DNA from 4 places in the Brevibacillus sp. FW301-21C12A genome. Region 4 is predicted to be linked to each of the others. Evidence: riboswitches for the same ligand, from Rfam matches in the RefSeq annotation. Region 4 holds a riboswitch; each other region holds the start of a gene.
The links. A riboswitch is a leader RNA that binds a small molecule or an ion and turns the genes downstream of it on or off. The one in region 4 is predicted to bind S-adenosylmethionine.

Region 1 (5,206 bases), on a different contig from region 4:
ACGGCAGCACGGCTCCTTCAAAGTGTTCGTCGATAAACTTCTTCACTTCTTCCGAGCGGTAGATGTCCACGAGCTTTTTGTAGGTCGGGTTGTCTTTGTCTGCTTCTCTGACGGCGATGATGTTGACGTAAGGAGAATCAGACGTTTCCGAGAAGATCGCGTCTTTTTTCGGCGAATAGCCTGCTTCCATGGCGAAGTTGGTGTTGATCGAAGCGACTTCCACGTTGCCGAGCGAGCGAGCCAAAAACGCTGCCTCCAGCTCCTTGAATTGCAGTTTTTTCGGATTTTCCACGATGTCCAGCGGAGTCGCGTTGTCTTTCACGCCGTCTTTGAGCTTGATAAGTCCGGCAGCCTGGTAGAGCAACAGAGCGCGGGCGCGGTTCGTCGGGTCGTTTTGGATGCCGACCACGCCGCCTTCCGGGATGTCCTCTACTTTTTTATGCTTGGTGGAGTAGAGCCCCATCGGGAAGGTTACGCCTTTGCCGATCTCGACGATTTTGGTTTTGTGGTCCTGATTGAACTTGGCCAGGAACGGGATGGTCTGGAAGCTGTTCATATCGAGATTGCCTTTATCGAGAGCCTGGTTCGGTTGCACATAGTCGTTGAACACGACCAGCTCCACGTCGATTCCTTGGCCTTTGGCGACTTCTTTTACTTTGTTGAAAATTTCTTCGTGAGGGCCGCCTGTCACGCCGACCTTGATTTTGGTTTGCTGTTCAGCAGCAGCTCCACCGTTTGCGGGAGCCGCTTCCTGTTTGCCGCCGCACGCCGTAACGAGAGAAGCAGCTAGCAGAAGCGAAGTGAGAAATAAGCCTGTTTTTTTCATGAAAATTCCCCTTTTCTTTGGTGTTTGTATATCTTGAAAATAGTAACCGGGAAAACAAAAAGCCTCTTCCGCTAAGAAGAGGCTTGTAACTGCGCATGCAACATTCACAGTGGTCAATGCCTCTCTTATCTGTCGGAATTGATTTCCGCTGGATTTGGCACCATATCGGTGGGATAGGTTGCCGAGGTGTCATAGGGCCAGTCCCTCGACCTCTCTTTATAAGAGAAGTGGCTTATGAAATTCGGTCAAAGCAAATTGCCTACAATTCATATTAGGTTAGTTGGATTATAGCTTGCCGATTTCGACCTGTCAATTGTTTTTCCGAACGAATTTTTGACTGAAAAATGTAAAAATGATCTAAATACGAATGTTTGCTTGCTCTAGCCAGAAATCATATGTATAATGGGAGCAACGAATCCGATAACAGCTCTCGCGGGTGATGTCATGAGTTTAACAGACACGAATGAAACGAGAAAAAAGCTGTCTGCCATTTATAATGAGATAGCGAAAGAGTTGTTCGGATTTGGAACGACTTTGCTGAGAGTGACCATTGAGAATCAGTTGATTACCTTCCACGCCAAGCATCGCCGTTCACCGCGCTCTGCCGCGCTTGAAGGCGAAGCCCCGGCCCTGAAGCTCGAAGTCGATTTTCGCATGTCTCTTCTTTATAAGAGGAAACTGAAAGAACGGCTGGAAGAAGAGATGGGTCTGAAGCTGGAAGCTGTGCTAAGAGACTATGACGCGCCTACGCAGTGGGCGATCACGAATGTGATTGTGAGCGGCTCGGAAAATTAAATACTTGCCCCATTCGTTCGGATTTTCCCTTTTGATTTATCTCAAGGGAAGACCGTGAAAATGGTGTGAAACGGGTGTCGCTTCTCTTTGTTTACGAAGAAAAGTGCTCTTGTTTAGAATGTATCGTTCTATTCAAGGGTGCTTTTCTTTTTTCTTTTTCAGCTTCTCAACGCTTTGCAAAGGGGGTGGTTGATGAATAAAATCACCGAACGAGGGAAACAGTAGGGGGTTTCACGACACGCAGTATAAAAACGAGAAAACACTTCATTCTATGAGATGGAATCATTCGTCATTTATAAGCCGAACGGGAGGAACATTACGATGAAAAAAATGCTGACAGGAATACTTTCTGCTTCCATGCTGTCTCTGGTGCTTGCAGGCTGCGGCAGCAGCGACAAAACGCAGGAGGGAGCAGCAGGCGAAGCTGCCAAAGGCGAGCCGCAAAAGCTGGTAATCTCTACATGGGGCTTTTCTGAAGACTTTTTCCGCAAAGAAATCTACGAACCATTTGAAAAAGAGCACAACGTGAAAATCGTGCTCGAAATCGGAAACAACGCCGAGCGTCTGAACAAAATCCGCCAAGGCAGTTCCGACGTCGATCTGATCTATCTCTCCGACTACTATGCGCAGCAAGGAATCGACAGCGGCGTATTTGAAAAAATCGACCGCAGTCGCATTCCGAACCTGAACCAGATTTACGATATCGCCAAAGCGCCGCTGGGCGAGGACTACGGTCCAGCCTACACGATCGGACAATTCGGGATTGCCTACAATCCGAAGCTGGTCACAACCGAGATCAAAGATTGGAAAGACCTGTGGAGCCCTGAGTTGGCAGGCAAGCTGACACTGCCGAACATCACGTCCACCACAGGCCCGATGATTCTCGACAGCGCTTCGATGGTAGCAGGTAGCGCAGAGTTTAACGAAGACCAGGCGTTTGCAAAAATGAAAGAAGCGAATAAAGGCGTTGTGAAGTATTACGACAAAACTTCCGAGTACGTGAACATGTTCAGCCAGGAAGAAATCGCAGTGGGTCCGATCATGGAAATGTACTTCAAAGACATCCAGGCAGCCGTGCCAGAAGCGGTATTCGTCGCTCCGGCAAGCGGTGGCTACGCCGTAATGAACACCGTCAACATCGTCAAAGGCAGCAAAAACAAGCAACTGGCCGAGGACTTCATCAACTATCAGTTGAGCAAGGAAGTTCAGGAGAAAACAGCGAAAGCAAAAGTAGACTCTCCTGTAAACACGTCTGTGGAGCTGACAGCCGAAGAAGCAAAAGGCGTGACTTACGGCGAAGAGACAGTGAACAAGCTGCGCAAGCTGGACATGAAGTTCGTCAACGAGCATTCCAAGGCGTGGATTGATCGCTGGAACCGCGAAATTACCCAATAACAAGCGCTTGAAACAGGACAAGGGTATAGACGTCAGGCGGATATACCCTTGTTTGTTTCAACTGAAGGAGGACCACTCGTGGAGCAAAAAATCATTCTTGATGTCGATACCGGAATTGATGACGCGCTGGGAATTATTTTGGCTATCAAGAGCGGTCAATGTGAATTGATCGGAATCACTACCGTAAACGGCAACGTATCCCTTGGCAAAGCGACAGAAAATACGTGCAAAATTCTCGATTTCCTGCAAGTGGGAGCAACGATTCCTGTCGTACGCGGAGCCTCCCAGCCGCTTTTTCGTCCGTTGTTTTTCGAGCATCGCATTCATGGCGAGGACGGGCTTGGCGGGGCACTGCGGGATGCGGAGGTGCTGACGCAGCCGCGGGAAGGCTTTGCGCCTGATTTCATTTGCGAGCAAGTGCTGGCTCGTCCCGGGCAAGTCACGCTTGTCATGACAGGGCCGCTGACGAATCTGGCCTTGGCTGTCAGAAGGTGCCCCGAGCTGGTCAAGCAGGTGAAGGAAGTCATTTTTATGGGCGGGGTATTGACCGAGCACGGAAATGTGACCCCGGTGGCGGAGTACAACATGTACGTCGATCCGGAAGCAGCCAAGGTAGTGTTTCACGCCGGATTTCCGCAATTGACATTGGTCGGGCTGGATGTCACACGACGAGTCCTGCTTACCGAAGAACATATCAAGGAACTGGGCGATACGCCCATCGGCCGCTACGTGAAGCAAAGCACGTCCGATTACCTGGACCGCTACTTTGAACGCAACGGCGTGCGCGCCTGCGCCATGCACGATCCGCTGGCTGTTGCGGTCGCGCTCGACCGCTCGCTGGTGACGACGAAGAAGCTGTACGTCGATATCGAAACGAAAAGCGAGCTTTGTGACGGGCAAACGGTTTGCGACTTTCAGAACCGCCTGAAAAAAGAACCCAACATGAACGTCTGTCTGGACGTAGATGCAGATGCGTTCTTTGCGCGTTTTCTCGGCGCATTGAAAGCCTGACGATACCGTGAACAGGAGTTAATTGAATGAGAAAAAAGGGTCTTTATTTATTGCTGCTGCCTGGTGTGCTGTTTTTGACGCTGTTCATGGTCATTCCGATCGTGCTGACGATTGCGTCCACGTTTTTCCATGAAGGAAGCTTTACCCTGCAAGGCTACATGCAGTTTTTGACGGACAAGTATTTCATGAAAATTTTGCTGACGACGCTGCAGGTCAGTCTCGTCACGACCATTGCCTGCATCCTGCTCGGCTTTCCGGCTGCGTACTACATTTCCAAGTTAGGCCCGCGCAAAAAGGGGATTTTGCTGGCATTGGCGATTTTCCCGCTGCTGACCAGCTCTGTCGTGCGCTCGTTTTCCTGGATGATTATTCTCGGCAAAAAAGGCTTGCTGAACAGCTCGCTGTTGTCGATCGGACTGATTGAAAAACCGCTGGAAATCTTGTACACCCCGACTGCGATGATGATCGGTCTGATCCATCTGTTCCTGCCGCTCATCATCATTACGCTGGTGGGCGTGATGGAAAACATCGACCCGGATTTAATCAAAGCGGCCGAAAGCCTGGGCGCGTCCAAATTTACGGCGTTCCGCCAGGTGATTGTACCGCTTAGTGTGCCAGGGCTTATCATCGGCAGCATTCTCGTGTTTGTCGGCAGCCTGACCGCCTACACTACACCTGCGCTGCTGGGCGGGAAGCAACGCGTCATCTCGACGTTTCTCTACCAGAACGCGATTACGCTAAACGACTGGTACATGGCTTCGGTCATTGCCACGATCATGATCGTCATTACGTTTGTCGTCATTTCCTTCATGAACAAGCTGGCGACGAAACTAAATCCGAAGGGGTAGAAGCTATGCAGGAAAAAAATCGCGGGTTGGCCCTGTTTACCCTTCTCGTCTTTGCTTTTTTGCTCGGGCCGCTCATTATCATATCCTTTACATCGTTTGAGCCTGGGAGCGTCCTGAAATTCCCGCCGGAAGGCTTCTCCCTGCGCTGGTATGAAAACATCTTTAACGTAGAAATGTTCATGACGACGTTCCAGACGTCGATGCTCGTATCGTTACTGGGCAATCTGCTGGCGCTTTTGCTCGGGATTCCGGCGGCGTATGCGCTCAGCCGCTTCCAGTTTCGCGGCAAAGGGCTGTTGAACGGCATTTTCATCTCGCCTGTCCTGATTCC
Region 2 (5,206 bases), on a different contig from region 4:
TGGTAGACGCACTGGATGCCCAACGCTTTCGCATCCTGCGGCGATTGGATCGAGACGTCCTTGCCGTCAATCGCGATGCTGCCGCCATCCGGCTGATACGCGCCTGTAAGAATTTTCATCAGCGTGCTTTTTCCCGCTCCGTTCGCTCCGAGCAGCGCGTGCACCTCGCCAGCCTTGACTTCAAAATCGACGGAGCGCAACGCAGGCACGCCGGAAAACTGCTTCACAATCCCTTTCATCTGCAAGCTGGACACTTTTCGCCCCCCCTAAATAAACAAGATTCCCGTTGACAAAAGCAACGGGAATAGCCAAACCAACCAGCTCTATTTGCTTACTTGCCCCACTCTTGTACGTATTGGGACAGATCGCCCATCGTTACTTTTTTATCCTTTGGCAAGTCTTCCTGTTTGACCAGCACCGGATTCAGCTTCACGCTGTCTGGCACTTGCTCGCCTTTCATTTTTTGGAAAACGGTCTGCGCGTGAATGCGTCCGATATTCGACGGATCTACCGCTGCTGTCGCGACCCAAGGAGAGTTTGGCTCCTGGATCAGTTGCAAGTCTTCGTCGCTCAGGTCGATGCCGTACACCTTGATCTCGGTGCGTCCTGCTTGCTGGATCGCACGGGTTGCCCCTTTGGCAAATTCATCCCACGATGCCCATACGGCTGTAATGTCGCCTTTGTTCGGATACTTTTTCAAAATCGCTTCCATCTGCGCTTGCGTATCCAGCGCGGTGTTGTTCGTTGCCGAGCCAAACGCGGCGATTTCCTTGATATCCGGGTATTTTTTCAGGAATGCTTCATACGTTACCTGGCGCTTTTCCATCGGCGCAAAGCCCGCTACCCAAATTTTCACGATGTTGCCTTTGCCGCCCGTATCGGCAGCCAGCTTTTCCAGGCTCAACTCGGCCAGCTTGTTGTCATCTTGCTCGACGACAGGGACGCCCGGCAGCTTGATATCGGTGTCGAACAGCACGACCGGGATCTTTTTGTCGACCGCTTTTTGCGTGCCTTGCTGCAGCGCTTCCGCCGTACCGTGGTCAATCAGGATGCCGTCAAAATTTTGGTTCACCGCAGCGTCGAGGTTGGAGGCCATTTTCGACAAATCGGTATCTGCGTTGAATACGGTCAGCTCGCCGCCGTTTTTCTCGACTTCCTGCTTCACGCCGTTAATGTATTGGGCAGAAAACGTGCCGACGTTTTGGCGCATAATCAAGGCAATGCGCTTCGCCTTCTCGCCGCCGGAAGCGCCGCTTCCCGCCTGATTTTGGGTGTCCGCTCCCCCGCCGCAAGCGGTCAAGGCCAGCGACGCAGCCAGTACGATTGATGTGACAAGACCCAGTCTCTTTTTCATCGAAAAATCCCCCTTTTTCTTTCTTCCTGCTGAGCTTCAAGCTGAGGAGGCTACGCCCTTCCAATAGGAAAAGCCTCTTTCAACAGATGAAAGAGGCTTGATCGACAAGATTCGCGCCTCTTATCTGTCAGGTATCGCTACCTGTTGGAGTTAGCACCTTGGCTCGCAAGACGGTGATCTTGCCAGCTAGGTTGCCGGGCATCATAGGGCCATTCCCTCAGCCTTCTCTGGATAAGAGTAGTTTTTATTTTCGCAACGTTTGTATTAATATATACAGACTATAATCCTTGTTTTACCCATCTGTCAACTGGGTTTTTGAAGCTTTTGTCCTCCAAAATAATCCCAACTCGATGTCCAAATTTTGGAGGAATTATGTAAGGTCTTGTCGAAACCTTGTAGATTGAAGCAAAAGCCATGCAAATTTGCGATGGGGATGTCTAATGAGTCTACTAAAAGAACTAATCTTGCAAATGTTTTTTGCCTTGACACCGTTTGTTTTGTTCAACATCTATTACCGCGACCGGATGCGTAACTATAGCCGTTGCTTTATTCTCGTAACCAGCTCTGTCTGCATGTTTCTGGCGATGACCTTCGCTTCGAGCGTCAACGAAGGAATCATTTTCGACATCAGGCACGTCATCGTCTTTTTCGCTCTGATCTACGGCGGAGTACGAATCGCCTTGATCGTGCTGATCGAATCAGCGCTGTACCGCTTTTATCTGGGCGGCGAAGGCACCTGGGTCGCCATGCTCGTAATGGCCGCCACGTTTGCAATCTCCCTCCTGATATATCAACGCTACAAAGCCAGTTATCGGAAAACACTGTTTACTCTTTTGACGGGTGCGCTTTTTTCCCTGATAGATTTGGGGTTGACCTATCTCAATTTTCCCACCTATGTATCCCATCAGCTTCCCTATCATGTGCTTGTGATTCCCGTTCAAAATTTTGTCGGCATCTGGCTGTTGATGTCGTTATTTAGCAAATGCGTATCAGACAAGGAATTGTTCATTCGCCATGCCCAAAACGAAAAAATCGAGACGATGAGCCACGTCGCCGCTTCACTGGCGCACGAGGTGCGAAACCCGCTCACGGCCGTCAAAGGATTTTTGCGCCTGATCCAGGAGGACCCGGGAAACATTGCGAAAACCGATCAGTACATTCGCATCAGCATGGACGAGATTCAGCGCACGGAAGCGATTTTGACGGAGTACCTGGCGCTGTCCAAGCCGCTCAAGGAGCGCACCGAGCTGATCGACGTATGCGAGCAGCTCCATGTCGTCCGCGAGGTCATGCTGCCGTTTGCCAACATGAACAACGTCGAGTTGGAGCTGCAAGCTTATGAAAAGCCCGTCACGATCATGGCCAATCCCGACGAGTTCAAGCAGGTGCTGGTCAACTTTATCAAAAACGCCATCGAGGCATGCGCGGAGACGGCCAAAGGGAAAGTCTCCCTGTCGTTGTTCATCGAAAAAAACAACGCCCTGCTCGTCATCAAGGACAACGGCATCGGGATGGACGAGGGCCAGATCAGACGACTTGGCACGATCTATTTTTCTACCAAAACGAGCGGGACCGGACTCGGCCTGACTTATTCCTATCACGTCATTCACACGTTTGGCGGTTCTGTGAGCGTGTCGAGCAAGCCGAAGGTCGGCACCAAGTTCACGATTACGTTTCCGTACCATCAGCCGCAGTAGCAGCTAGGCGAGTGGCCTGGTCATGAAAACCTGCTCGGCCAGCGTGGAAAAGCCCGCACTTTGCAAAATTCGGGTGGTTGCCTCATTTGCGACGGGCAAATTGACGGTGAGGCGATGAAGCTCCTGGTCCAGCGGAGCAAACACATGGGCCAGTGCGCTTGCGACAATCGCCTCCCGGTCTGCTCGTCCGGGACTGGCTTCACACTGAAACAGCAAGGCAGTCGTTTGCCTTCCCTGTTCATCAAAAATCCGCCTGTACAGCGCGTAGCCGCCCGCCTGCACGTTCTCGCGAATGGCGACCAGCGCCGCAAGCTCCACGCCCTGCTCGCGGTAAATCTGCAACGTCGCTTCGATCAACGCTTGCCCGACTCCGCTGCGCCTGTGCTTCGGCGCCACCCCTGTCCCTCCGTTCCAGCCGATTTTTCGCCCGCCTCTGTTCCATATCCCGTTCAGCACGATTCCGGCCGGCTCGCCATTTACAAACGCAACCAGCGAATGCGCGGGCGAAAGTTCCTCCTTCCCCATTTTCCAGATAAGCGTGTCCGGCGTTTTGGACTGGTCGAAAAAATAGCCGGAAAACCCTCTGTTGTACGCCAAAACGGCCTCCGCCACCGAACATTGCTCCATCGCCTTGAAAACAAGCATGGTCATTCCTCCCTGATTGAGATGACAACCACACTTATCCTCTAAAATGATTTTTAATTGATAAAATATTTTTAATAAATGAAATCGGCAAAATACACGCTTCCTTGAATGATAGCCTGGCGCGCCTGTACGCTGCATGCTGTCTGCCTTCCTCTCAATGCTGAACGGGCGGAACCCGCTGCGGATTGTCCGGATGTTTCTCAAAAAACAGCAAGTCGTTTTGCCGATTCAATGTGGCGAGAAAAACCTGCTCGATGGCGACGCCGCTTTTTTTCAGCTCCTGCAAAAGCCAGCCTTCGTCCCGTTCGCGGTACTTCAGCGCCTCTTTACATATTTTCCCTTCGACGATCACAGGCAGGGAGAGGCCCGTCGAGGCAGTCCGGATTTGCAGGTCTTGTCTCGTCACTGGCTGCTGCGCAGATTTTTTCAGGACAGTCAGTCGGCCATTGGCCTCGATGATCGCCATCTCAATCTCCGACAGGTCAAAAATGTCTTTTTCCCGCAGCATTTGCAGTACGTTATCGAGCGAATAGCGTATCTTTTTCAGTTGAGGGACGAGAAACTCTCCGTTGTAAAAAACGACCGTTGGCTCAAACGTGACCATTTTGCCGAAGCGCCTGGACACAATCGACCACTGGGACACGACGCGTTGCAGCACCCCGAGCGCCACAATCGCTACCGCAATGGGAATGTGGTGGACATTCGGCTCGGCAATATCGGCCCCGGTCACGGAGCCTAGCGTGATGATAATCATGAAATCAAAGACAGGCAGCTCGCCAATCGAACGCTTTCCCATGAACAGCGTCACGATCAACAGCAGCGGCAAAATCGTAAATACACGCCCGACTACAATCAAGCTCTCACTGAACAGTTCCACGCAAAAACGCCTCCTGCCCCAACCGTTTCCTCCTGTTACTATGTAAAGTTTTGGCAGTAATTATGCGAAAAGCTTTGCCCGTAAAGCACAAACCGTCACTGGCCCCAAAAAGACTGCCCCCGATCATTCGGGCTGACAGTCTCGCCAGGAGCTTTCGACCATATTTTTCATATAGCAGAAAAATTTCCAGCATATAGACATCGCAAAGCTACATCTTCCCCAGCCGCTGCGACGTTTTGCGGGCGACGTCCTTCACGCGCTCGATCAAATAATTCAACCGCTCTTCTTTCAAATCGAAGGTGACGATGCCGATGCTCAAAGCGCCAATTACTTTTTGCGTGTAATCAAAAACAGGTGCCGCGACCGAAGCCGTATTTTCCGTCCGTTCCGCGAAGCTGACGGCATAGCCGACTTTGCGGATTTCGGCCAGCTTTTCCATGAAAGCGGGCGTCTCCTCCTCGCCGACGAGCTGCAACACGATTTGCCGCGCTTCTTCTGCCGGCATGTGCGCCAAAACAACCTTGTTTGCCGCGCCGATGTGCATCGGGATGCGCAAACCAAGCTGGTCGTAGATGCGAATGTTGTGCTGGCTGTCCACGCGATCGATCACAATCGACTCCAGGCCGCTCGGCT
Region 3 (5,206 bases), on a different contig from region 4:
ACAGCAAAATCACCTGTCGCTGCTTTTCCGGCAGCCGCTCCAAACAGGCGGATGCAGCCTCCCACAACTCCTGGTTCACGAGCTGGTCAGCGGGATCGACGGCGGAAGCATCCAGTCGTTCCGGCACGCTCCCGACGTAATCGACTGGCCGCCGCTTCTGTTTGCGATGCCAGTCCACGAAGGCGTGGTAGGCCACCTTGAACAGCCACGGCCGCACTTTTTCCCCGCGATAGTCATCCAGGGAGGCATACGCGCGAAAAAAAGTCTCCTGCGTCAAGTCTTCCGCCTGCCTCCGATCGCGTGTGAGCCGGAAAAGATAGCGGTATATATCGTTTACGTGCAACTGGTACACGTCCTCCAAGCCTACTTTCCCAATGCCTCCACACCCTTTCATCCGATACCACGCACGCTGAGTAAAAAAGTTTCACTTGCTGCCTCCTTTTCCCTGTGAGCAGATGCACATTCTCGGAAAAACAAAGATTGACTAGCGGAACGAGAAGGCATATCATGGGTGTATCGCACACGGATAGATGGCGTGTGAACCACATAAACTCTTATCGCGAGCTGGCTGAGGGACTGGCCCTATGATGCCCGGCAACCGGCGCTATTTTTTTGCGTTCGACAAAAATAGCGAAACGGTGCTAATTCCAACGGATAAGAGTCGGAGCTGTTTGTTCCGGCTACTGACCCGAGAGATGAGAGGAGACGAGACGTTTTCATAGTCGACAACCGCCTCCCCGCTCAAGTGGGGAGGCTTTTTTGCATGATTACATGTTTCGAAACGACCACGACAGCTTTTCAAGCTGCCAAGGAGGACTAGCATGAGTGAGCAACGCATCCTCGTCACCTATTTGACACAAGCCAAAGACTTGAACAAAAAAGCCGCTGCCATCGCAGTCGGCATGACGGTCGGCTCCTGGACGGACTTGCCCGCTGCCAAGCAAGCGGAGCTGGCGCCGTACCTAGGCGAAGCCGTCAGCGCCACTCCGCTGGAAACATTGGAAAACGGGGATGTGCGCGGGCTGATTACCGTCAGCTACCCGACCCGCAACTTCACCAGCGACATTCCTTCGCTCTTGACCGGAATTTTCGGAAAGCTCTCGATGGACGGAAAAATCAAGCTGGTCGACATCGCTTTTCCCGACTCGTTCCTCCAGGCTTTTCCCGGACCGAAGTTCGGCATAGACGGACTGCGCGGACGACTGGACGCCCAAAACCGTCCGCTCCTGATGAGCATTTTCAAATCTTGCCTCGGCCTGCCGTTCGACGATCTGAAAACGCAATTTAAAGCACAGGCGCAGGGCGGCGTCGATTTGGTCAAAGATGACGAAATTTTCTTCGCGGACGACCGCGCACCGTTTTTTGAGCGCATCCAGGCGTTCAAACAGATCGCCCTGGAGACCGAAGCCGAGACAGGCAAGCCTGTCCTCTACGCCGCCAACCTGACCGGGCCGATCAACGAGCTGAACGAAAAGGCAAAACGCGCGGTCGAAGCGGGCGCCGACTGCCTGCTGTTCAACGTGCTGGCCTTCGGCTTCGATGCCCTGCACCGCCTGGCAGCCGATCCGGATGTCAACGTCCCGATCATGGCGCACCCGGCGCTCGCAGGCGCGTACTATCCGTCGCCTGACTACGGCATCGCCACGCCGCTTCTGCTCGGCACCTTGATGCGGATCGCCGGAGCAGACCTGGTGCTGTTCCCGTCTCCGTACGGCAACGTGGCGCTGGACAAGACAGAAGCGCTGCAACTCGCCCACAACTTGACGACGCCGCTGGAGGGCGTGCGCCGCTCGTTCCCGGTTCCGTCCGCAGGCATTCATCCCGGACTCGTGCCGCAGTTGTATCAGGACTTCGGTCTCGACCAAATCGTCAACGCGGGCGGCGGCATTCACGGCCACCCCGGCGGCGCGACGGCCGGAGCGAAAGCTTTTGTCGACGCAATCGCTGCCGTCACTGCCGGGCGCAGCCTGGAAGAAGCCGCTGCCGGATCGCCTGAGCTTGCCATCGCCCTGGAAAAGTGGGGTGGCGCACGATGAGCAAAAAGCTCGTGCTGTTCTGCGATTTCGACGGAACGATTACGGAAAAAGACAACATCGTCGCGATTGTGAAAAAGTTCGCTCCCCCCGAATGGGAAGCACTCACCAAACAAATTCTTTCGCAACAAATAAGCGTACAGGAAGGCGTCGGCAAGCTGTTTCAGTTGCTCCCTTCTTCCTTGCGCCAGGATATTGTAGACTACATCGTCCAGGAGGCTACGATTCGCCCCGGCTTCGCTGACTTCGTCCGCTTTTGCCGCGAGGAAGGCATCGAGCTTTTGATTACGAGCGGCGGCATCGACTTTTTCGTCCAGCCGATTCTCGCTCCGTTTGACCTTAGCGGTGTCCCGATCTACTGCAACGGCAGCGACTTCTCCGGCGAGAACATCACGATCACGTGGCCGCACTCCTGCGACGAGCACTGCACAAACGGCTGCGGCATGTGCAAGACGACCATCATTCGCCGCTACGACCCTGCCACTCACTATCGCGTCGTCATTGGCGATTCGATCACGGACCTGGCTGGCGCAAAGATCGCCGACTACGTCATCGCCCGCTCCTTCCTCGCCGAGAAGGCACAGGAGCTTGCGCTGCCGCACAGCACATTCGCGACCTTCCACGACGTGATTGGCACGCTGACCGAACTGAAACAGGAGGTTGTCTAATCCATGACCGCAACACTCGAACAACGTCTGGACGCTTTTCGCCGTCTGGACGACGCCAAGCTGACATTTGCCCGCCGGGACTGGTTTCCCGGTACCAGCGGCAATCTCTCGATCAAAATCCAGAACGAGCCGCTGCAATTTGCCGTAACCGCAAGCGGCAAAGACAAGACCAAGCTGTCGCCGGAAGACTACCTCGTAGTCGATCGAGATTCCCGCCCTGTAGACGCGACTTCGCTCAAGCCGTCCGCAGAGACGTTGATCCACGCCGTCGTCTATCAAAAGTTCCCGCAGGCAGGTGCCTGCTTCCACGTCCATACCGTTTGGAACAACCTCATCTCCGAGCTGTACTTCGGCCAGCGCGCCTTCTCCATCCAGGGGCAAGAGCTGATTAAAGGCTTGGGCATTTGGGAGGAAAACGCGCGTATCACTGTTCCGATTGTTGAGAACTTTGCCGATATTCCGACCCTGGCCGCCGCGATTGAAAAAGTCATCACCCCGGAAATTCCGGGCGTGCTCATCCGCAACCACGGCATTTACGCCTGGGGCGGCAACGACTTTGAAGCGAAGCGCCACCTGGAAGCATTTGAATTTCTGTTCGAGTACCACGCCCGCTGGCTGCAACTGCGCCAAGCCGTCGTGTCCACTACAACCAATTAACCAAGGAGGCAAACAAGATGGCACAAATTCGTTTCCACGACACTAACGAGTACATTTCCGCACCGGAGGAAGTCATTTCCTTCCTGGACAGCCAAGAGATCATTTACGAAAAATGGGGCGTAGACCGCCTCGATCCCAAGCACCGCGACAACTACAGCCCGACAGAGGAAGAAAAACAGGAGATTCTCGCCGCCTTCAAGCCGGAGATCGACGCGATCAGCGAGCGCCGCGGCTACCTGACTGCCGACATCATCGTCCTCTCTGACAAAACCCCTAACCTCGATGAGCTGCTCGTGAAATTCAAGAACGAGCATCATCACACCGACGACGAGTGCCGCTTCTGCGTAGACGGCCACGGCATTTTCGCGATCAAGGGCAAAGACGGGCGCTACTTCGACGTCGAGCTTGAGCCAGGCGACCTGATCTCCGTACCGCCGAACTTCCGCCACTACTTCACCTTGATGGACGACCGCAAAATCAAGGCAATCCGCCTGTTCGTCACTCCTGCAGGCTGGGAGGCTATCTACTGATACGTATCGCAAAAACAAACAAGCACCTTGGACCATAGCCTTGGCGACAAGGTGCTTTTCCTTTTTCCTGCTATTTACTCACTTAATGACGCCATCGCCTATAATCGACACCTCCGGCACAATACGGACATCGGCTCTGGCAAATGCCGCCGGCCAATCTTCCTGTACCTTTTTCCACTCCTCGTACTCATAGGCACGGGCGTACACGCCAAAGCCAAACGGGTCTGTTCCACTCTCCTGGCACTTTGTGACCAGATTTGCGAACTCTTTGCGCAGTTCCTCGCTAATCATTTGCTCCATTTTCCTGTAGTCTTGTTCCATGTCGAACAAAAACAGCCTTTCGGTGATGGAAATGCGAATTTTCATTTTTACGTCGAATTGAAACCGATTGTTACGGTAGCTTGTTTTCACGGAGCGATTGACGCCATTCACCAAAAAACTGAGCCGATCCCTCGCTATGTGATTGCTGCCACCGTTTACGGGAAGCGGAAGCGTCAAGGATGTCTCTCCCTGCTTTTGATTACGGAGCATCTGCAACAGCATCGTATCTCTTGGCTCGAGCAGCGCAGCGTACTTGCCGCCCTTGTTTAGCAGTGCCGTCCCCAATACTTTAACAGAGCGTCCTGAGTTGATTTCAGCGAGTAACGGTGTGCCTCCTTTTTCAAACATTTGTCGATGAAATTCCTGTAACCTTGTTGTTACTGTCAAATTCCTTTGGCTTGCCTTATCGAGCAGCCTGGTTAGGTGAAGCGGAAGCCGCGGCTTATCCGTCGGATTAAAATTGAACAGCTCCTTGACCGGCCCGTCGCAAACGATCACTCGCGCATTCACCGTAAATCGCGCATCGCGAAACATCACATCCATAATGGGAAACCAATCGGGATGTTCCAACAGTTTTTTCCCGATAACGAACACCTGTATTTTGCCTGATAACGAAAGGCCCGTCACCAGCCCGTCAAACCGTCCTCTTGCCTGACGGAGCGATTCTATCTTGACTCCGTACTCCTCTTCCTTATCCTTGGCTTCCTTGCTGAACACCGGACTCGATAAATAGACGAGAAGCTGATCTTTTTCATTCAGATCTATCCCTGTCATCAGGGTGATCGTCGCGTCTTCCAGATCAATCCGATCCACACACCCCGTCAGCAGGGAGACTACACACAAAATCAATAGAACGTGTACGTATCTTTTTATAACCTTCACTCCTTCACTGACCTACGCAGCAGCCAGATCGGCACAAAAGCCAGAACGGGCAGCGCGTATCCGAATAGCAAACCGCCAGTGCTCCACCACTGCTTCCATTTGAGTAAATCCATGA
Region 4 (5,206 bases):
CGAGAAACTGATGCGGATAAAAGCGGTAGCGAGGGAAACAGGAGGCCAAGTGCAGTTTTCTCGTCGCGTAGTACGTCTTGATGATCTCCGAGGCGACCAGCATTTTTTGATAACCCGTGTAGATGCTGGAAAATTCCCCCACTACGCGATCGGAGAGAAAATCTTCTGCCGAAATGTTCAAGGCATCTGCCTTCACACGCATGAGCGCATCCTTGCTAACCAATATGACGGGTCTGGGCTGTGGGGATTGGTTCTCCTCCTCCTGCAGATTAAGTGCGACCGCCAAAATGCGGTTGTCATTGGTCATTTCCGTAAATTGCTTTTGCAGTTGATGAAGCGAGGAATGGTTCAGCTCCACCCGAAATAGCCCGCCTGTCTCCAGGGTAATGCCTTTGTGCAAATGACCCAGCTCACGAAAACTGTCAAAGAGCCGCGATACGTACCGAGCGTTGCGGCCAATTTCATCCATGTACCGCTTTTTGGAATCGATTTCTTCCAACACCACAGCGGGTATGACAATTTCGTTGTCAGCGAAAGAGAACATCGCCCGTGGATCTTGCAGGAGTACGTTGGTGTCCAGTACGTAGATTTTCTTCAAAATCTCGCCTCCTATTACCCTTCTTATATACGGTATGCAATTTTTGGAGGGATGCTCAATTGTGGCGACGTGATGTACTACAGTCTATGTTCGGTCGGACAGAGATAGACGGCCCTTTGGCAGAATGAAATGGGGCTGCAAGGACAAAATACAGGTAACCTGCCCTCCGCTTTCAGGAGGCATTACGGGGAAAGGGAGAATGCGTATGAAACGGATGATTATCGGCTGCCTGGGCGCCAGCCTGCTTTTGTCTGGATGCATGTCGAACAACAAGCCGCCAGCCAATCAGGCTGCCCCACAGCCCAACCAGCAAGTGCCTCATACCCAGCGCGTCCAGCAAACGGCCCCGGAACCAGCTTACAACCAATCTTCGCAAGCGACGGCCGACCGGCTTGTGCAACTGGCTACCCGTGTGAAAAAGGTTAACGGTGCGACGGCGGTCGTCATCGGCAAGATCGCTGTCGTCGGGATTGATGTGGATGCCCATCTCGATCGGCCCGAGGTCGGCGTCATCAAGTACACCGTTGCCGAAGCGATGAAAGAAGACCCGCAGGGCGCAAACGCAATCGTGACAGCCGATCCGGACATCGTCCAGCGCCTGAAGGAAATGGCTGCGGACATTCGCCGGGGCCACCCGATCTCGGGCTTCGCCGAGGAGTTGGCTGACATCGTCGGCCGCATCATTCCACAGTTGCCGCGCGACGTAAGGCAGCGGGAGGAAACGCCCTCGCAGGAAAATGAACAGCGCATCAACAAAGACGGCCGCGCGACACCGCAAGGAAACGACAAGATCAACGTAAACCGCACAGGCGCACCATAAAAAAAACTCTCTCGAAGCCATTTCAAGGATGAGCGAACGCGTTTTCGTGGAAGATTCCGATTCAGTAAAAAAGAGGCATTCGCCTCGGGAAATTACGCCCGGGAGAATGCCTCTTTTTGTTGCGGCTGGACGGATTGTTGTGACTGAACCGAACTCAGCGGCGGCAATGCGTCCAGTACCTGCTTCAAGTCCGCGAGCAAGTCGTCCACGTCCTCCAACCCTGCGGACAACCGGATCAAGCCATCGGTAATGCCGCGCGCTTCCCGCTCCGCTGCGGGCATCGCCGCATGCGACATCATCACCGGATACGACAAGATCGTCTCGACAGCCCCCAGGCTCACTGCCACAATCGGCAGCTTCACCCGGTCAAACAACGCCTTGGCTCGCTCACGGCTCCCTACATCGAACGACAGAACCGCACCGTGGCCGCTTGCTTGCTGTTGCTGGACGAGATGCCCCGGATGGTCAGCCAAGCCCGTGTAGTAAACGCGGCTCACGCCAGGGTGCGTGGACAGCCACTCCGCGAGAATCCCTGCCGACTTTGTGCTGACATCCAGACGTGCCTTGAGCGTTTTCAGCCCGCGCATGACGAGCCAGCAATCCTGTACCCCAAGAATCGCGCCCATGCCGTTCTGGATCAGGTACAGTTGCTCGCCGAGCGCGGCGTCGCGCGTCACTGCCAGCCCGGCAACCACGTCGCTGTGGCCGCCGATAAACTTGGTCGCGCTGTGGATGACGACGTCCGCCCCCAGCTCCAGCGGCCGCTGATAGTACGGCGTCAAAAACGTATTGTCGACAATGACGAGCAGCCCGTGCTCCTTCGCAACGGCTGACACCGCCGCGATGTCGGTCACTTTCAGCGTCGGATTGGACGGCGTTTCCAGATACACTCCCTTGGTCGCCGGAGTAATCGCCTCCCGCACGGCCTCTGTCTGGGTCGCATCGACAAACGTAACGGAAATGCCCATTCTCGACAGCACGCGGGTCAAAAAGCGGAAGGTGCCGCCGTACACGTCCTCCGCGACTACGATATGGTCGCCAGCCGAAAACAGCATGAACACGCTGGAGATCGCCGCCATGCCGGACGAGAAAGCAAAGCCGCGCGCGCCGCCTTCGAGAGCGGCAATCGCTTCCTCCAGCGCGTGTCTGGTCGGATTGCCGGAACGGGCGTAGTCATACGTGCCTGGCTGGTCGAGATCAAACTGGTGAAACGTGGAAGCCTGGTAAATCGGAACCGACGACGCCCCTGTGAACGGATCGATGCAAGTAGAGCCATGCAAAACCTTCGTTGCGAAATTCATCGCGCAGCCCCCCCAACGACAAGACTTGCGTCCAAAGCCTGAAACAGATCAGCGATCAAGTCTTCCGGATGCTCAATCCCGACCGACAGCCTCAGCAATCGGTCACAAACGCCGACATACTCCCGTACTTCCAGCGGAATGTCAGCGTGGGTCTGTGTCGCCGGATACGTACACAACGACTCGACGCCGCCAAGGCTTTCCGCAAAAGAAACGATGCGCAGATTTTGCAAAAACAAGCCCACCTGCTCCGCAGACCGTACCCGGAATGAAACCATACCGCTATAACCGCTTGCCTGGCTCGCCTGGATGGCATGCCCGGGGTGTTCTTGCAGCCCTGGGTAAAACACTTCGGCGACAGCCGGATGCTCCTGCAGCTTTTTTGCAACCGCGAGCGCGTTTGTCTGATGTCTTTCCATGCGCAGCGCCAATGTCTTCATTCCGCGTACCAACAGCCAGCTATCTTGTGGACCCAATACCGCTCCGATGGAATTATGCAAAAACCGGATTTTTTCCGACAACTCCTCGCCTTTTGTCACGATCAGTCCGGCCAGTACATCGTTGTGGCCACCCAAGTACTTCGTCGCACTGTGCAACACGATATCTGCGCCAAGCTCCAGCGGGCGTTGACAATAAGGGGTCATGAACGTGTTGTCGACTATCGTCAAAAGTCCATGCTGCTTTGCCAGCCCGGCGATTTGGCGAAGATCGGTAATCTGCATGAGCGGATTCGTCGGCGTCTCGACGAAGATCGCCTTTGTCTCGGCTCGCAGCGCGTTATGCACCGCTTCCAGGTCGCGCAAGTCTACGTACGTAAAAGACAGGCCGTAGCGGGAAAGCACCTGATCAAACAAGCGATACGTCCCTCCGTACAAATCGAGCGACACAATGAGATGATCTCCCTGGGAAAACAGCCCCATGACCGTATGAACCGCCGCCATTCCCGATGCGCAGGCAAAGCCCGCATCGCCCGATTCTGCCTCGGCGATGGCTTCTTCCAAAACCGTGCGGGTCGGATTGGCCGTGCGTGTATAGTCAAAGCCTGTGCTCTGCCCCAATGCCGGGTGGCGATATGCGGTGGCATAGTAGACAGGAAAGCTGACCGCCCCTGTTTTTTCATCTCTGCCTACGCCTGCTTGAATCAATTTTGTTTCCAGTCTCATACGTAACTCTCTCCCTCCAATGATGTACGAGGGGCATGAAAAAAGCCCCCTTTCCTCTGAAAGAAGGCTTTGTTTACGTCACCGTAAGCAAGACCTTCTCATCTTTCAGAGTTAAAAAACTCTGCAGGAATTAGCACCATTATCTCCCCGCATGAACGAACATGCAGGTGATTGGTTGCCGGGCATCATCGGGCCAGTCCCTCCGCCTCTCTGGATAAGAAGTTTTGCTATTCAATTTGAATGACCTAATACTAAAGGATACGGCGGTTTTTTGTCAACAGGATTTTCCACTGTTGTGCGGCCGTCTTGACTAGGCGTTTTTCAGCGCAGTCATGACCTGGTTGTCCAGCTTCGCAGCCGCGTTTTTGTCGTACGTCTTTTCGTATTGCGGTTCTACGGAAATGCGCGAGCCGTAAAACATGACGTCTCGGACGGAGTCAATCGCGATCTCCACCAGCGCCAGCTTCAGCGGAACGCCCTCCAGCCGCTCGGCTTTCACTGCGGCGCGTCCGTTGATCGCAAAAGAGGAGCCTGCCCCGATCAGATGCAGGACGACCTGCGGCTCTTTGGCAATATTGGCGAGTATGCGCGAGCGGTTATCCACGGCAAAGCGGATGAGTCCGCTGTTCACCGCCAATGTCCAGGACAAGGAGCTGAGCGATGGCGCTCCTGTCTCGTGATCGACGGTGCCGAGCGTCACAAATCGCTCTTTTTGCAGGAGCGCGAACAGTTCTTCCGACAAGGTTTGGGATACGGTTTCAGCCATTCGGATGCCTCCTCGTAAACGGTAGTACGTCTATTGTACCCCTCGCATCTGCCATTAGGCAAACGTTTCCTCCACGCCTTGATTCTGCCTGTTTTTTTCCCTACACTGGTAAAAAACAAAGCCGTACCGGATAAGGAGGTTGGAAAAAGTGGCACCTACGCCTACAGACCGGCTTATGCACAAAATCGACCAGGTCCTCCACGAGCTGCAGGAAGTGAGGAAATTGAACGAGCGCATGGACAAAATCGCCATGTTTTTGGAGGATATCCGGCTCGCAGACGTGATCCAAAACTACACAGCCCCGCGCAAGCTGCTCTGGATCAATTTCCTCGCAGGGCTTGCCCGGGGTCTTGGCTTGACGATTGGAACAGCGATCGTGCTGGCGCTGCTCGGCTCGCTTTTGACGCAGTTTCTCTCGATCCCTATCCTCGGCGATTACATCCGCGAGCTGGTCGAGTATGTTCAGACTTACAAGCAGCCGTAAACGAGACTACTTGCCGCTTCTTTTGCCGCGGTCGTCGTCATCGTCGTCGTCGCGGTCATCGTCGCGGTCATCTTTGT

Region 1: it holds a riboswitch for S-adenosylmethionine, as region 4 does, so the genes downstream of both, AC3WQH_RS09765 (MetQ/NlpA family ABC transporter substrate-binding protein) here and AC3WQH_RS03145 (aminotransferase class I/II-fold pyridoxal phosphate-dependent enzyme) in region 4, are expected to answer to the same signal.
Region 2: it holds a riboswitch for S-adenosylmethionine, as region 4 does, so the genes downstream of both, AC3WQH_RS22520 (sugar ABC transporter substrate-binding protein) here and AC3WQH_RS03145 (aminotransferase class I/II-fold pyridoxal phosphate-dependent enzyme) in region 4, are expected to answer to the same signal.
Region 3: it holds a riboswitch for S-adenosylmethionine, as region 4 does, so the genes downstream of both, AC3WQH_RS15465 (2,3-diketo-5-methylthiopentyl-1-phosphate enolase) here and AC3WQH_RS03145 (aminotransferase class I/II-fold pyridoxal phosphate-dependent enzyme) in region 4, are expected to answer to the same signal.

The regions. Positions count from the first base shown of each region.
Region 1 covers NZ_JBYTBG010000011.1:88,939-94,144, reverse strand. Annotated here, with positions in the region: gene AC3WQH_RS09765 (MetQ/NlpA family ABC transporter substrate-binding protein) at 1-826, opposite strand, end outside; SAM riboswitch class I at 949-1,051, opposite strand; gene AC3WQH_RS09760 (hypothetical protein) at 1,271-1,621, shown strand; gene AC3WQH_RS09755 (ABC transporter substrate-binding protein) at 1,943-3,016, shown strand; gene AC3WQH_RS09750 (nucleoside hydrolase) at 3,095-4,027, shown strand; gene AC3WQH_RS09745 (ABC transporter permease) at 4,054-4,875, shown strand; gene AC3WQH_RS09740 (ABC transporter permease) at 4,881-5,206, shown strand, end outside.
Region 2 covers NZ_JBYTBG010000052.1:23,230-28,435, forward strand. Annotated here, with positions in the region: gene AC3WQH_RS22515 (sugar ABC transporter ATP-binding protein) at 1-254, opposite strand, end outside; gene AC3WQH_RS22520 (sugar ABC transporter substrate-binding protein) at 332-1,354, opposite strand; SAM riboswitch class I at 1,472-1,592, opposite strand; gene AC3WQH_RS22525 (ATP-binding protein) at 1,795-3,051, shown strand; gene AC3WQH_RS22530 (GNAT family N-acetyltransferase) at 3,055-3,696, opposite strand; gene AC3WQH_RS22535 (DUF421 domain-containing protein) at 3,851-4,573, opposite strand; gene AC3WQH_RS22540 (IclR family transcriptional regulator) at 4,782-5,206, opposite strand, start outside.
Region 3 covers NZ_JBYTBG010000024.1:34,399-39,604, forward strand. Annotated here, with positions in the region: gene AC3WQH_RS15460 (sigma-70 family RNA polymerase sigma factor) at 1-394, opposite strand, end outside; SAM riboswitch class I at 552-702, shown strand; gene AC3WQH_RS15465 (2,3-diketo-5-methylthiopentyl-1-phosphate enolase) at 822-2,036, shown strand; gene AC3WQH_RS15470 (2-hydroxy-3-keto-5-methylthiopentenyl-1-phosphate phosphatase) at 2,033-2,701, shown strand; gene AC3WQH_RS15475 (methylthioribulose 1-phosphate dehydratase) at 2,705-3,358, shown strand; gene AC3WQH_RS15480 (1,2-dihydroxy-3-keto-5-methylthiopentene dioxygenase) at 3,376-3,888, shown strand; gene AC3WQH_RS15485 (Ger(x)C family spore germination protein) at 3,967-5,091, opposite strand; gene AC3WQH_RS15490 (GerAB/ArcD/ProY family transporter) at 5,088-5,206, opposite strand, start outside.
Region 4 covers NZ_JBYTBG010000003.1:67,695-72,900, reverse strand. Annotated here, with positions in the region: gene AC3WQH_RS03160 (PhoH family protein) at 1-598, opposite strand, end outside; gene AC3WQH_RS03155 (YhcN/YlaJ family sporulation lipoprotein) at 798-1,418, shown strand; gene AC3WQH_RS03150 (trans-sulfuration enzyme family protein) at 1,511-2,719, opposite strand; gene AC3WQH_RS03145 (aminotransferase class I/II-fold pyridoxal phosphate-dependent enzyme) at 2,716-3,879, opposite strand; SAM riboswitch class I at 3,975-4,100, opposite strand; gene AC3WQH_RS03140 (pyridoxamine 5'-phosphate oxidase family protein) at 4,190-4,645, opposite strand; gene AC3WQH_RS03135 (DUF5665 domain-containing protein) at 4,821-5,129, shown strand; gene AC3WQH_RS03130 (hypothetical protein) at 5,136-5,206, opposite strand, start outside.